2 regions of the Lysobacter sp. Root983 genome follow, and region 1 is predicted to be linked to the other one. Evidence: predicted binding sites of a transcription regulator. Region 1 holds the regulator's gene; the other holds the start of a gene.
What was found. Region 1 encodes HrcA, which represses chaperone genes, less so after heat shock. Its sites were predicted from a motif close to TTNGCACTCNNNNNNNNNGAGTGCNAA; they were not measured.

Region 1 (5,845 bases):
TCACCGAGTTCGAAAGCGCCGAGATCGAAGAGCTGCAGCGCAAGATCGCGGCCAAGCACGGTTACGAGATCGAAGAGCATTCGCTGGTGCTGTACGTGCGCAAGAAGCGCTGAGGGGCGCGGTGCGGGATCGGTGGAGCGCAGCGCTTGCCGGTGCCGCCAGACTAGAAGGGCCCGCTCATGGCGGGCCTTTGCTTTGGTGCGGGCTGTGTTGCCGCGACAGGCCTAGGTCCAATACGGGACGCGTCCGCGGCGTCATTCGCGCGCTGACTCCACTCGGCGCGTAGGTGGCGCCCAGTCTGGAACCGAGAGGTTCTAGGGCGCTTGCGTCGTCGGCGATAGGCCGAGCAAGTCACTGGATCCCCGCCTTCGCGGGGATGACGAATCGAGAGTGGCCACGGGCCGCAAAGCTCTTCCCGATTCCCGATTCCCGAATCCCGAATCCCGAATCCCGAATCCCGAATCCCGAATCCCGAATCCCGAATCCCGAATCCCGGCCTTAAACCACATCCGCCAGCAGCCGCCTGGCCGCCGCGCGCACTTCCTTGGTCAGCTCGACGCCGCCGAGCATGCGCGCCAGTTCCTCTTCGCGCTGCTTCGCGTCCAGGCGCTGGACCGCGCTCTGGGTGACGCCTTCGCTGGCCGACTTGCTGACCCGGTAGTGGGCGTGGCCCTGGGCCGCGACCTGGGGCAGGTGGGTCACGCACAGAACCTGGCGGCTCGCGCCCAGGGCGCGCAGCTTCTGGCCGACGATCTCGGCCACGGCGCCGCCGATGCCGGAGTCGACCTCGTCGAAGACCATGCTGGGGACCGTATCCAGGCCCAACGCGGCGACTTCGATCGCCAGCGAGACGCGCGAGAGCTCGCCGCCGGAGGCGACCTTGCGCAGGGCGCGCGCGGGCTGGCCGGGGTTGGCCGCGACCAGGAACTCGACGCGCTCGCCGCCCTGCGGATCGGGGCGGTCTTCGTCGATGGGCTCCAGAGCGATCTCGAAACGGCCGCCGCCCATGCCGAGCTCGCCGATCAGGCCGGTGGTCGCGGCCGACAGGGCCTGGGCGGCGCTCTTGCGCGAGGCGGTCAGGGCGTCGGCGTTGCCGCGCCAGGCCTTGCGCGCGCCGGCGATCTCGCCGTCCAGGCGCGTCAGGCGTTCGCCGGCGCCGCGCAGGACGTCCAGTTCGGCGCCCATGCCGTCGCGGTGCGCGGCCAGTTGTTCGGGGGCGACGCGGTGCTTGCGCGCGAGCTCGTGCAGGCGGCCCAGGCGTTGTTCCAGGGTGTCGAAGGCGGACGGGTCCAGGTCGAGGTCGTCGCGCACGCGGCCTAGCAGGGCCAAGGCTTCGTCGACCTGGATCGCGGCGGCGTCGAGCATGGCGTCGACGTCGCTCAGGCGCGCCTCGTGCTCGACCACGCGCTGCAGTTCGGCGCGCACCTGCTGCAGATTGCGCGACAGCGAGGGGCCGTCCTCGCCGCCGAGGCGGGCGAAGGCGTCGTCGCAGGCGGCGATCAGGCCGGCGGCGTGGGCATGGCGCTTGTGATCGGCGTTCAGGCGCGCGATCGCCTCGGGTTCCAGGGTTTCGCGTTCGAGTTCGGCGTGCTGGTGTTCCAGCCAGCCGATGCGTTCGGAGACGTCGCCCTTGGCGATCAGGGCGTCGCGTTCGCGCAGCAGGGCGCTCCAGTCGCGCGCGGCGGTTTCGACCGCGGCGCGCGCGGCATCGTTGCGCGCGTAGGCGTCGAGCAGGGCGAGCTGGCTGGCCTTGGACAGCAGGGCCTGATGTTCATGCTGGCCGTGGATCTCGACCAGGCGCGAGGCCAGGTCGGCGAGCTGGCCCAGGGTGGCCGGGCGGCCGTTGATCCAGGCGCGCGAGCCGCCGTCGGCGCGGATCACCCGCCGGACCTGGCAGCTGTCGTCCTCGTCCAGTTCGTTCTCGCGCAGCCAGGCCGCGGCCGGCGCGGCGTCTGCCAGCGAGAAGTCGGCGACCAGTTCGGCGCGGTCGGCGCCGTGGCGGACCACGCCGCTGTCGGCGCGCAGGCCGCTGATCAGGCCCAGGGCGTCGACCAGCAGCGACTTGCCGGCGCCGGTTTCGCCGGAGATCACGGTCAAGCCCGGGCCGAACGAGAGTTCGGCCGCGCTGACCACGACGAAATGCTTGAGAGAAAGGTGGGTGAGCATGCGCTGGCGGCGTTGTGGAGCGGCGATTGTGCCGGGTCGGGGGTGACCGGGCTAGCAGGGAATGCCGCCAATCTGTGTCGGATTAGTCTCCAGGGTTGAGATTGGCGGCGGCAGGCGAGTTTCGAGTGCGGGCGGCGCGATCGCGGGTTACGTCGCTCCGACGGGAGGGCGGAACCCGTTAGGCATCGAGCTTGGGGAGGAGGGCGACGAACGGAAGCTACGTCGTGGCTCGATGGCGCGGTCGCGACTTGCGTCGCTCCTACCGCAAACCCGACCGACTAGCGGTGCGTGCAGGCACGCTTCCTGTGGGAGCGGCGTGAGCCGCGATTGCGTGGCTGCCAGGCCCCGCAGGCCAGCCAGCCGGGTGCGCTCTCACACGGGTCTCCGGCTGCATGAACGGCGCGCGCGCATCGCCGCGCTTGCGCCCACCGCCCGGCGCGCTTATATCGACAGCGATGAATCGCCGTTCTTCCGACCTCAGCCTGGACCCGCGCGCGCGCCAGTTATTGCGCACGCTGATCGGGCGCTACATCCACAGTGGCGAACCGGTGGGCTCGCAGACGCTGGCGCGCCATGCCGGCCTGGACGTGAGCGCGGCGACCATCCGCAACATCCTGTCCGACCTGGAGGACGCCGGCCTGCTCAGCGCGCCGCATACCTCGGCCGGACGCATCCCGACCGCGCAGGGCTATCGTTTGTTCGTGGATTCGCTGCTGCAGGTGCGGCCGCTGCCCGAGGGCGACCTGGCGCGCCTGCGCAACGAGCTGCCGACCGGTTCGGGCACCCAGGCCTTGCTCGGCAGCGCTTCGGAGCTGCTGTCGGCGATGACCCATTTCGTCGGCGTGGTCAGCGTGCCCAAGCGCGAGCAGTTCGCGTTCCGGCGCATCGATTTCGTCCCGCTGGACGCGCAGCGCGTGCTCGCGATCCTGGTGTTCGCCGATCACGACGTGCAGAACCGCATCATCCAGACCAAGCGGCCCTACGACGCCGGCGAGCTGGAACGGGTCGCCAACTACCTCAACAGCCATTTCGCCGGGCGCCCGGTCGCCGACATACGCGCGACCCTGCTGCACGAGCTGCGCAGCGCGCAGTCCGAAATGGCCGCGTTGCTGGCGCAGTCGGTCGAGCTGGCCGAGCAGGCGCTGGCGCCGGACCGCGACGACGACATGGTGCTGGCCGGGCAGACCCGGCTGATGGGCGTGCAGGAGCTGTCCGACGTGGATCGCCTGCGCGAGCTGTTCGAGGCCTTCGCGCGCAAGCGCGAGATCCTGCAGCTGCTGGAGCGCACCATCCACGCCCCGGGCGTGCGCATCTTCATCGGCGAGGAAACCGGCCTGGCGCCGCTGGAAGGCGTGTCGCTGGTGACCGCGCCGTACACCGCCGGCGGCCAGGTGCTGGGTGTATTGGGCGTGATCGGGCCGACCCGGATGGCCTACGACCGGGTGATTCCGGTGGTGCAGGCCGCGGCGGATGCCCTGGGGGATGCGTTCAAGCCCGAGGCTTGAGCGGGGGCGTGCGTCTGGGGATTTGGCCTTCTATCCGCGGGCGCGGGCCTTGGCTTTCTGTGGGAGCGGCGTGAGCCGCGATGCCGAAGCGGCAGTGCGCCGAGAGTGGCAGGCAAACCCGAAGCCAATACCCGCAGCACGACGGCTTTCGCGATCGCGGCTCACGCCGCTCCCACAGGAAGCGGGCGAGGCGGGGTGGGCGTCGCCATTGGTGGCTTAGGCCGCGACTCGCGTCGCTGCTGCCCAAGGCCATCGCCGTCGCCGATCGCCGCTTTGGGGTAGGAGCGGCGTGAGCCGCGATGCCCGAAGCCGAAGTCCGCCGATCACCGAGGTTCCAGCCGAGGCCGGGCCCGCGTCGGTCGCCGACTCCCGTGGTCGCGGCTTGCGCCGCTCCTACAGGGGAAGGGCGGGATGTCGTCGTTGCTGGGAAGGCGTGGTCGCGGCTTGCGCCGCTCGCGCTCAATGATGCCGATGGCGGTGCGATAGCCCCTGCGGCTATGCCCATCGTCCCAAAAACGGCATCGAACCGCCCCGGTCGCCGCCGTTGCCGCACGATCGCCGCAGATGCCGGCACTTCTGTGCGGCGCGCACTTGAACGGTCCGGGCTTGGCCCCAATAGCTGCCCCTGTCGCGGATATACCGCCAGGACCAGCCCAGCATGAGCCACCACGATCCGAATACCGAACTCCACCCCGACGCGCAGGACCCGGCTTCCGCCGCCGCGCCGAACGAGGTCGAGACCCTGCGCGCCGAACTGGCCCAGGTCCGCGAGGACGCGCTGCGCGAGCGCGCCGAACTCGACAACCAACGCAAGCGCCTGGCGCGCGACATCGACACGGCGCGCAAGTTCGCCAACGAGCGCCTGCTCGGCGACCTGCTGCCGGTGATCGACAGCCTGGAAGCCGGCCTGGCCGCGGCCGGCGGCGACGCCAGCGCGCTGCGCGAGGGCATGGAACTGACCCTGCGCCAGCTGCTCAAGGTTGCCGGCGACAACGGCCTGATCGCGGTCGACCCCACCGGCCAGCCGTTCAACCCCGAACAACACCAGGCCATGAGCATGGTCCCGGCCCCGGGCGTCGCCCCGAACCACGTGGTCCAGGTCTACCAGAAGGGCTGGCTGCTGAACGAGCGGCTGCTGCGCCCGGCCCTGGTCGTGGTCGCCCAGGACGCCTGAACCGTCGCCGGCGCGAGCGCGCCGGAGCGCGCGGGCGAGGGCGGGGGCGCTTGAACCGCCCGCGACCGGACCCCAAATAACGCACATCGGCGCCGCAACGGCAGCCGCAACATCTAAAGCATTCGAGAGGGAGCAACACCATGGGCAAGATCATCGGCATCGACCTGGGCACGACCAATTCCTGCGTCGCGATCATGGAAGGCGGCAACGTCAAGGTCATCGAGAACGCGGAAGGCGATCGCACCACGCCGTCCATCGTGGCCTTCACCAAGGACGGCGAAGTCCTGGTCGGCGCTTCGGCCAAGCGCCAGGCCGTCACCAATCCCAAGAACACCTTCTACGCGGTGAAGCGCCTGATCGGCCGCAAGTTCACCGACGCCGAAGTGCAGAAGGACCTGGACCTGGTGCCCTACGGCATCGCCCAGCACGACAACGGCGACGCCTGGGTGGCGACCGCCGACGGCAAGAAGATGGCGCCGCAGCAGATCTCGGCCGAAGTGCTGGCCAAGATGAAGAAGACCGCCGAGGCCTACCTGGGCGAGACCGTCACCGAGGCGGTCATCACCGTGCCGGCCTACTTCAACGACAGCCAGCGTCAGGCCACCAAGGACGCGGGCAAGATCGCCGGCCTGGAGGTCAAGCGCATCATCAACGAGCCGACCGCGGCGGCGTTGGCCTACGGCATGGACAAGAAGGGTGGCGATCGCAAGGTCGCGGTCTACGACCTGGGCGGCGGCACCTTCGACGTGTCGATCATCGAGATCGCCTCGGTCGACGGCGAAATGCAGGTCGAGGTGCTGGCCACCAACGGCGACACCTTCCTGGGCGGCGAAGACTTCGACAAGCGCGTCATCGACTACTTGGTCGAAGAGTTCCAGAAGGATCAGGGCATCGACCTGCGCAAGGATCCGCTGGCCCTGCAGCGCCTGAAGGACGCCGCCGAGCGCGCCAAGATCGAGCTGTCCAGTGCCCAGCAGACCGAAGTCAATCTGCCCTACGT
Region 2 (5,845 bases), on a different contig from region 1:
GCCAAGGTGCGTCTGATCGAAGCCGGCCCGCGCGTGCTGTCCAGCTTTCCCGAGGAACTGTCGGAGAAGGCGCGCAAGCAGCTGCAGAAGCTCGGCGTCGAAGTCGTCACCGGCACGCCGGTCAACGCGATCGACGAGCACGGCTACACCCTGGGCAACACCGTCGTGCCCGCGCGCACGGTGATCTGGGCCGCCGGCGTGGCCGCGTCCAAGCTGGGCGCCTTGCTGGATGCGCCGCGCGACCGCGCCGGCCGGGTCCAGGTGCGGCCCGACCTCAGCGTGCCCGGCCATCCGGAGATCTTCGTCGCCGGCGACCTGGCCAGCGTGCAGCAGGACGGCAAGCCGGTGCCCGGCGTCGCGCCCGCGGCCAAGCAGATGGGCGCGTACGTCGCGCGCGCGATCCTCGACCGCCTCGCAGGCCGGCCGACCGCACCGTTCCGCTACAAGGACTACGGCAACCTGGCCACGATCGGGCGCATGGCGGCGGTGGTCGACGTGCACGGCTTCAAACTCTCGGGCCTGCTGGCCTGGTGGTTCTGGCTGGCCGCGCACGTGTTCTTCCTGATCGGCTTCCGCAACCGCGTGATCGTGCTGATCAACTGGGCCTGGGCGTATTGGAGCTATCAGCGCCACGCCCGCATCATCCTCGGCGATCGCGACGACTAGCCGCGGCGCGGCGGACGCGCGCCGCGTCCGCCGCGCACTCGGATTCGAGGATCAGTCCACGCGCGCGGCCGCCGGCCGCGCGCACCGACGATGCGTTAGCATCGCCCGGACCGAGGCCCGCCTCCTCTCATCGCAGGGACGCCATGAGCGACGCACCGCACCCCAACGCCATCGCGGACCGGCCGCGCGCTAGCGCGCTCGCCCCCCTGCTGCTGGCGCTGGCCGCCTGCTCCCCCGGCGACGCACCCAGCGCGCCCGCCAGCGCGGCGCGCGCGCCGTTCGCGGACGCGGCCAAAGCCCAGGCAGCGCCCGCCAGCGCCGACGCGGTCGAGGAGTTCCTGCAGCAGGTCCGCGTCGAAAGCGACGCCGCCGACGCCCGCGACAAGCAGCAAGGCAACATGGGCTACACCGGCCGTCTGGCCGAAGCCATCGCCAGCGAAGTCGCCTATGCCGAAAAAGGCGGCGCCGCACGCCGCTTCGTGGTCGCCAACCGGCTATGGGCGCTGGCGCCGGCGACTTCGGAGCGACTGCATCGCAGCGCCGACGAACTGCTGCCAGACCAGCCGCTGATCGTCTATGAGCTGGCCTTGCACTACACCCGCAACGACGACTGCCCGCGCGCGCTGCCGCTATGGAAGCGACTGAAGACCGTTGGCGCGTTGCCGCCGCAGGCGACCTTCCTGTACGCCTACTGCCAACTCGCCACCGGCGACGAGCGCGGCGCCTACGACCTGGTGCAGGCCTCCAAGGTGCGCGAGTCGCATGTCGGCGCCGAGAAAATGTCCTACGCCGTGTTCGGCGGCACCGACTACCTGACGCTGCACGACGAGGACTACCGCAAAGCCGAAGCCGGCGACCGCGTCGCTCTGGACCGCGCGCTGGCGCGCGCCTTCGACTGGCGCAGCGACTGGTGGAACTACGGACAGAACGCGGCCGCGCGCGACGCGCTGCACGACCTGATGGCGCGCCTGTGGTCCGCGCAGAAGCGCGAACGCGCCGAATGGGACTGCCTGTGGCCGCTGTTGATCGACAGCGAGCGCAAACTCGGCGTCGCCGACCTCGATCGCTGCCAGCTCCTGGTCGGCGCGCACTCCTATCCGGCGAGTTCGGCGCTGGGCCGGATCGTGCTCGGGCGTCTGGCCGCGGACGCGGAGGACGAACTCGACTTCTCGGCGTTCCACGCCCGCCACGCCGCGACCCTGCGCGAACGCGCCTACAGCAGCGCCGGCGATTTCGAGGCCCTGCGCGTGCTGGCCTTCCTGCAGCAGAGCGTCGGCGACGAAGCCGGCCTGGCGCAGACGGACGAACTGGGCTGGAAACGCTACCGCGACGAAACCTTCGCGCGCAGCCGCATCGAACATGCCCACCCCGCCCCGGGGCAAACGCCGGACGCCGCGTTCCGCGCCATGCTGCAACAGGCGATGCGCGACTTTCCGCAGGTGCCGCGCTTCATCCTGATCGATGCGGTCTACCGGCATCCGGATGGGGAACTGCCGGTCGCGGATCTGAGCCGTCTGCTGCAGGCCGAAACCCGCGACCTCAACCTCAGTCAGGGCCAGGCCGGCGTCCGCTCGTCCACGCAGTTGCTGTCGATGTACCGCCGCCTGGGACAGGCCTTGAACGCGACGCCCTGAGGCGGCGCCCAAAACGAAACGGCCCGGTTTCCCGGGCCGTTTTGGTTGCGTTGGCTACCGCGGATCAGGCCGCGAACAGCGCCCGCATCTTCTTCAGCGCGTTGGCTTCGATCTGGCGGATGCGCTCGGCGCTGACGCCATATTCGTCGGCCAGTTCCTGCAGCGTGATCTTGCTGTCGGCGTCCAGCCAGCGGCGCTTGACGATGTCGCGCGAACGCTCGTCCAGGCCCGACAGGCCTTCGCGCAGCAGAGCGAGCTGGTTGTCTTCCTCGTCCTCGCGCTCGTAGCTCTGCGACGGGTCCTCGTCGTGCGCGCGCAGGTACGCGGCCGGCGACGGCGGCGCGTGGTCGTCGTCCTCGTCGGCCGGCGCATCGAAACCGACGTCGCGGCCGGACAGGCGCGACTCCATCTCCAGCACTTCGCGCTCGGAGACGTTGAGGTCCTTGGCGACCTGGCTGACTTCCTCGGCGTTCATCCAACCCAGGCGCTTCTTGCTCTTGCGCAGGTTGAAGAACAGCTTGCGCTGCGCCTTGGTCGTGGCGACCTTGACGATGCGCCAGTTCTTGAGGATGAACTCGTGCATCTCGGCGCGGATCCAATGGACCGCGAACGAGACCAGGCGCACGCCCTGTTCCGGGTCGAAGCGCTTCACCGCCTTCATCAGGCCGATGTTGCCTTCCTGGATCAGGTCGCCGATCTGCAGGCCGTAACCGTTATAGCCACGGGCGACGTGCACCACGAAGCGCAGGTGCGAATGCACCAGCTCGCGGGCGGCGTCGAGGTCTTCTTCGTCGCGGAAGCGGCGCGCCAAGTCCTGCTCGTCCTCGGCGGTCAGCACCGGGATGCGGTGCACCGCGCCGATATACGCGTCCAGCGAACCGAGCGCGCTGGGCACAGGCAGGTTGTTGGCGACTAGGGCGTTCGAGAGGGGGATCTGGGTCATGGCAGCCATCTTAGCAGTCGGGGTCTATGACTGCTAAAGACCCCGGAAGTTCCGCAGTGTTGCGTGGATAGAACGAACGCCGATCCGGTCCGGGCCCGGCACCAAGCCGCCCCCTTTCCTGGAAAGACAAGAAATTAACATTTAAAATCAATTACTTATGAAAACACATTCCGGGTGTCCAAGGACTGAACCGAGCGGCCCGGCCGCAACCGCACGGTCATCGCGCCCCTGTAAACGACGTGGGGCCGCACTAGGCGGCCCCAAGCCCTGACCTTCGGCAGGGGGCCGGCGCCGCTTCGGCGCCACGGTTTCAGAGCCGCAGGCTCAGGCCACCGCCAGCGCGCCCGCCGCAAGGCGCTTGGCCGCGCGCCGCGTTCGCCCAGCGCCTCCCCGAAAACGCAGCGGCCTCAAGATCGGCCGCCCCCCCAGCCCGCGCGAGCGATGCGCGACAGCGCCGTGCGCAGCCGCCGCCAACCGTGTTCCCACAGGCCGCTCAGCGCGCGCTTCGTGGGCGGCCGCGCATTCGCCGCCACCTGCTTGGCCAGCACATGCAGGCTACCGGTCGCGAGCTGGAGCATGGTGATCCTGGCGCCGGTCGCGGCTTCGATCCGTGCGACCGCCCGCATCGCCAACAGGGAATGGCCGCCCAGCTCGAAGAAGTTGTCGTGGCGGCCGACCCGCTCCACGCCGATCAGCGCCTGCCAGATGGCGGCGATCGTCTGTTCGATCTCGCCGCGCGGCGGCTCGAAACCGGAACCGGCCTGCGCGGCTTCGGGCGCCGGCAGGGCGGCGCGGTCGAGCTTGCCGTTGGGCGCCAAGGGCAGGCTCGACAGGCACTGGATGTGGCTGGGCAGCATGTACTCGGGCAGCGCCTCGCGCAGATGCGCACGCAGCGCGTTCGCGTCCGGCGCGTCCGCCGTCGGGACCACATAGGCCACCAGCCGCGGATCGTCCACGGCGTCCTTGCGCACCACCACGACCGCATGCGCCACCTGCGGATGGCTGAGCAGCCGGGCTTCGATCTCTCCGGGCTCGATGCGATGCCCACGCAGCTTGACCTGGAAGTCCAGCCGACCCAGATGCTCGAGCAGGCCGTCGGCGCACCAGCGCCCGCGGTCGCCGGTTCGATACAGGCGCGCGCCGACCCGGCTGTCGAAGGGATCGTCCACGAATCGTTGCGCGGTCAGCTCGGGGCGGTCGTGATAACCCAGGCTGAGCCCGGCGCCGCCGATGTAGATCTCGCCCGCCACGTCGAGCGGGCACGGACGCAGATGGGCATCGAGCACGTGAATGCTGGTATTGGCGATGGGACCGCCGATCGACATGGCGCGCTCGGGCCTGACCTGCCAGCAGGTCGACCACACCGTGGTCTCGGTCGGGCCATACAGGTTCCAGGTTTCCGCGCCGCGCGCGAGCAAGGCCAGCGACAGATCGTCGGCCAGGGCTTCGCCGCCGACCAGAATCTTGAAGCGGGCGTCGCCCTGCCAGCCGGCCTCGATCAGCATCCGCCAGGTCGCCGGCGTGGCCTGCATCACGGTGGCCTGGCTGGATTCCAACAGGGCGCGCAGGGCGACGCCGTCGGATGCGATCTCGCGGCTGGCGATGACCACCTCCGCGCCGACGCACAAGGGCAGCAGCAACTCCAGCGCGGCGATGTCGAAACTCAGGGTGGTGACCGCCATCAGGCGGTTGGACGCGCTCAGCCCAGGCGCCGACGCCATGCTGGCGAGAAAGTTCTCCAGCGCGCGATGCGGCACCACCACGCCCTTGGGCGTTCCGGTCGAACCGGAGGTGTAGATCACGTAGGCGGGGTCTTGCGCGCGCGCGTCGCGCTGCGGGTCCGCGCTCCATTCGATGTCGGCCCCGTCGTCCGACTCGGCGATCAAGTCGGCCAGATCCAGCCCGCGCTCCGGGGGCAGGATCGCCTGCCATCGTTCCGCGGCGCCCACCATCAGATCCAGGCCCGCGTCGCCGGCCATATAGGCCAGACGCGACCACGGATACTCGGGGTCGAGCGGCACATAGGCGGCGCCCGCCCGCAGGATCGCCAGCAGCGTCACCACCATCCCGGTGCCGCGCGGCAGGCAGACGCCGACCCGCGAGCCGCGCGCCACGCCGCGCGCGCGCAACCGATGCGCGGCGCGGTGCACCCGCGCGCAGAGCTCGCGATAGCTCAAGCGTTCGTCGCCGTAGCGCAGTGCCGGCGCATCGGGGCGATGGGCCATGCGCGCGGCCAGTTGGTCCACGACCCGACCGTCCTGCCCCAGCGGGCGAGCGGTCGCATTGCCGTCGATTACGAGCCGCCGATATTCCTCGCCTGGCAGCACGTCGAGGGTGGCGATGTCGTCGTCGCCGCCGGCTTCCAAGGCCGACACCAAGGCGGCGATCGCGGTGGACGCATAGGCGGCGATGCGCGCCGGATCGGCGCCGGCGATGCATTGGGCGGTGAGGACGAAGCCGTCGCCGCACTGGTCGACCGTCAGCGAGATCGGATAGTTGGTGCGTTCCTCGTCGGACAGCAGGGTGATGCCGGACAGGCGCGGATCGCGAGCGGCGCCGCTACCGGCGTGGAAATGCCCCGCGTCGCCATGGCGGTAGTTGA

Region 2: the regulator HrcA is predicted to act here: its motif matches at 3,254-3,280, upstream of rpoH (RNA polymerase sigma factor RpoH).

Annotation. Positions count from the first base shown of each region.
Region 1 covers NZ_LMJO01000001.1:679,670-685,514, reverse strand. The annotation lists gene fur (ferric iron uptake transcriptional regulator) at 1-113, shown strand, start outside; gene recN (DNA repair protein RecN) at 499-2,166, opposite strand; gene hrcA (heat-inducible transcriptional repressor HrcA) at 2,622-3,671, shown strand; gene grpE (nucleotide exchange factor GrpE) at 4,330-4,845, shown strand; gene dnaK (molecular chaperone DnaK) at 4,986-5,845, shown strand, end outside.
Region 2 covers NZ_LMJO01000012.1:266,843-272,687, reverse strand. The annotation lists gene ASE43_RS08570 (NAD(P)/FAD-dependent oxidoreductase) at 1-666, shown strand, start outside; gene ASE43_RS08565 (hypothetical protein) at 810-2,300, shown strand; gene rpoH (RNA polymerase sigma factor RpoH) at 2,365-3,243, opposite strand; gene ASE43_RS08555 (non-ribosomal peptide synthetase) at 3,651-5,845, opposite strand, start outside.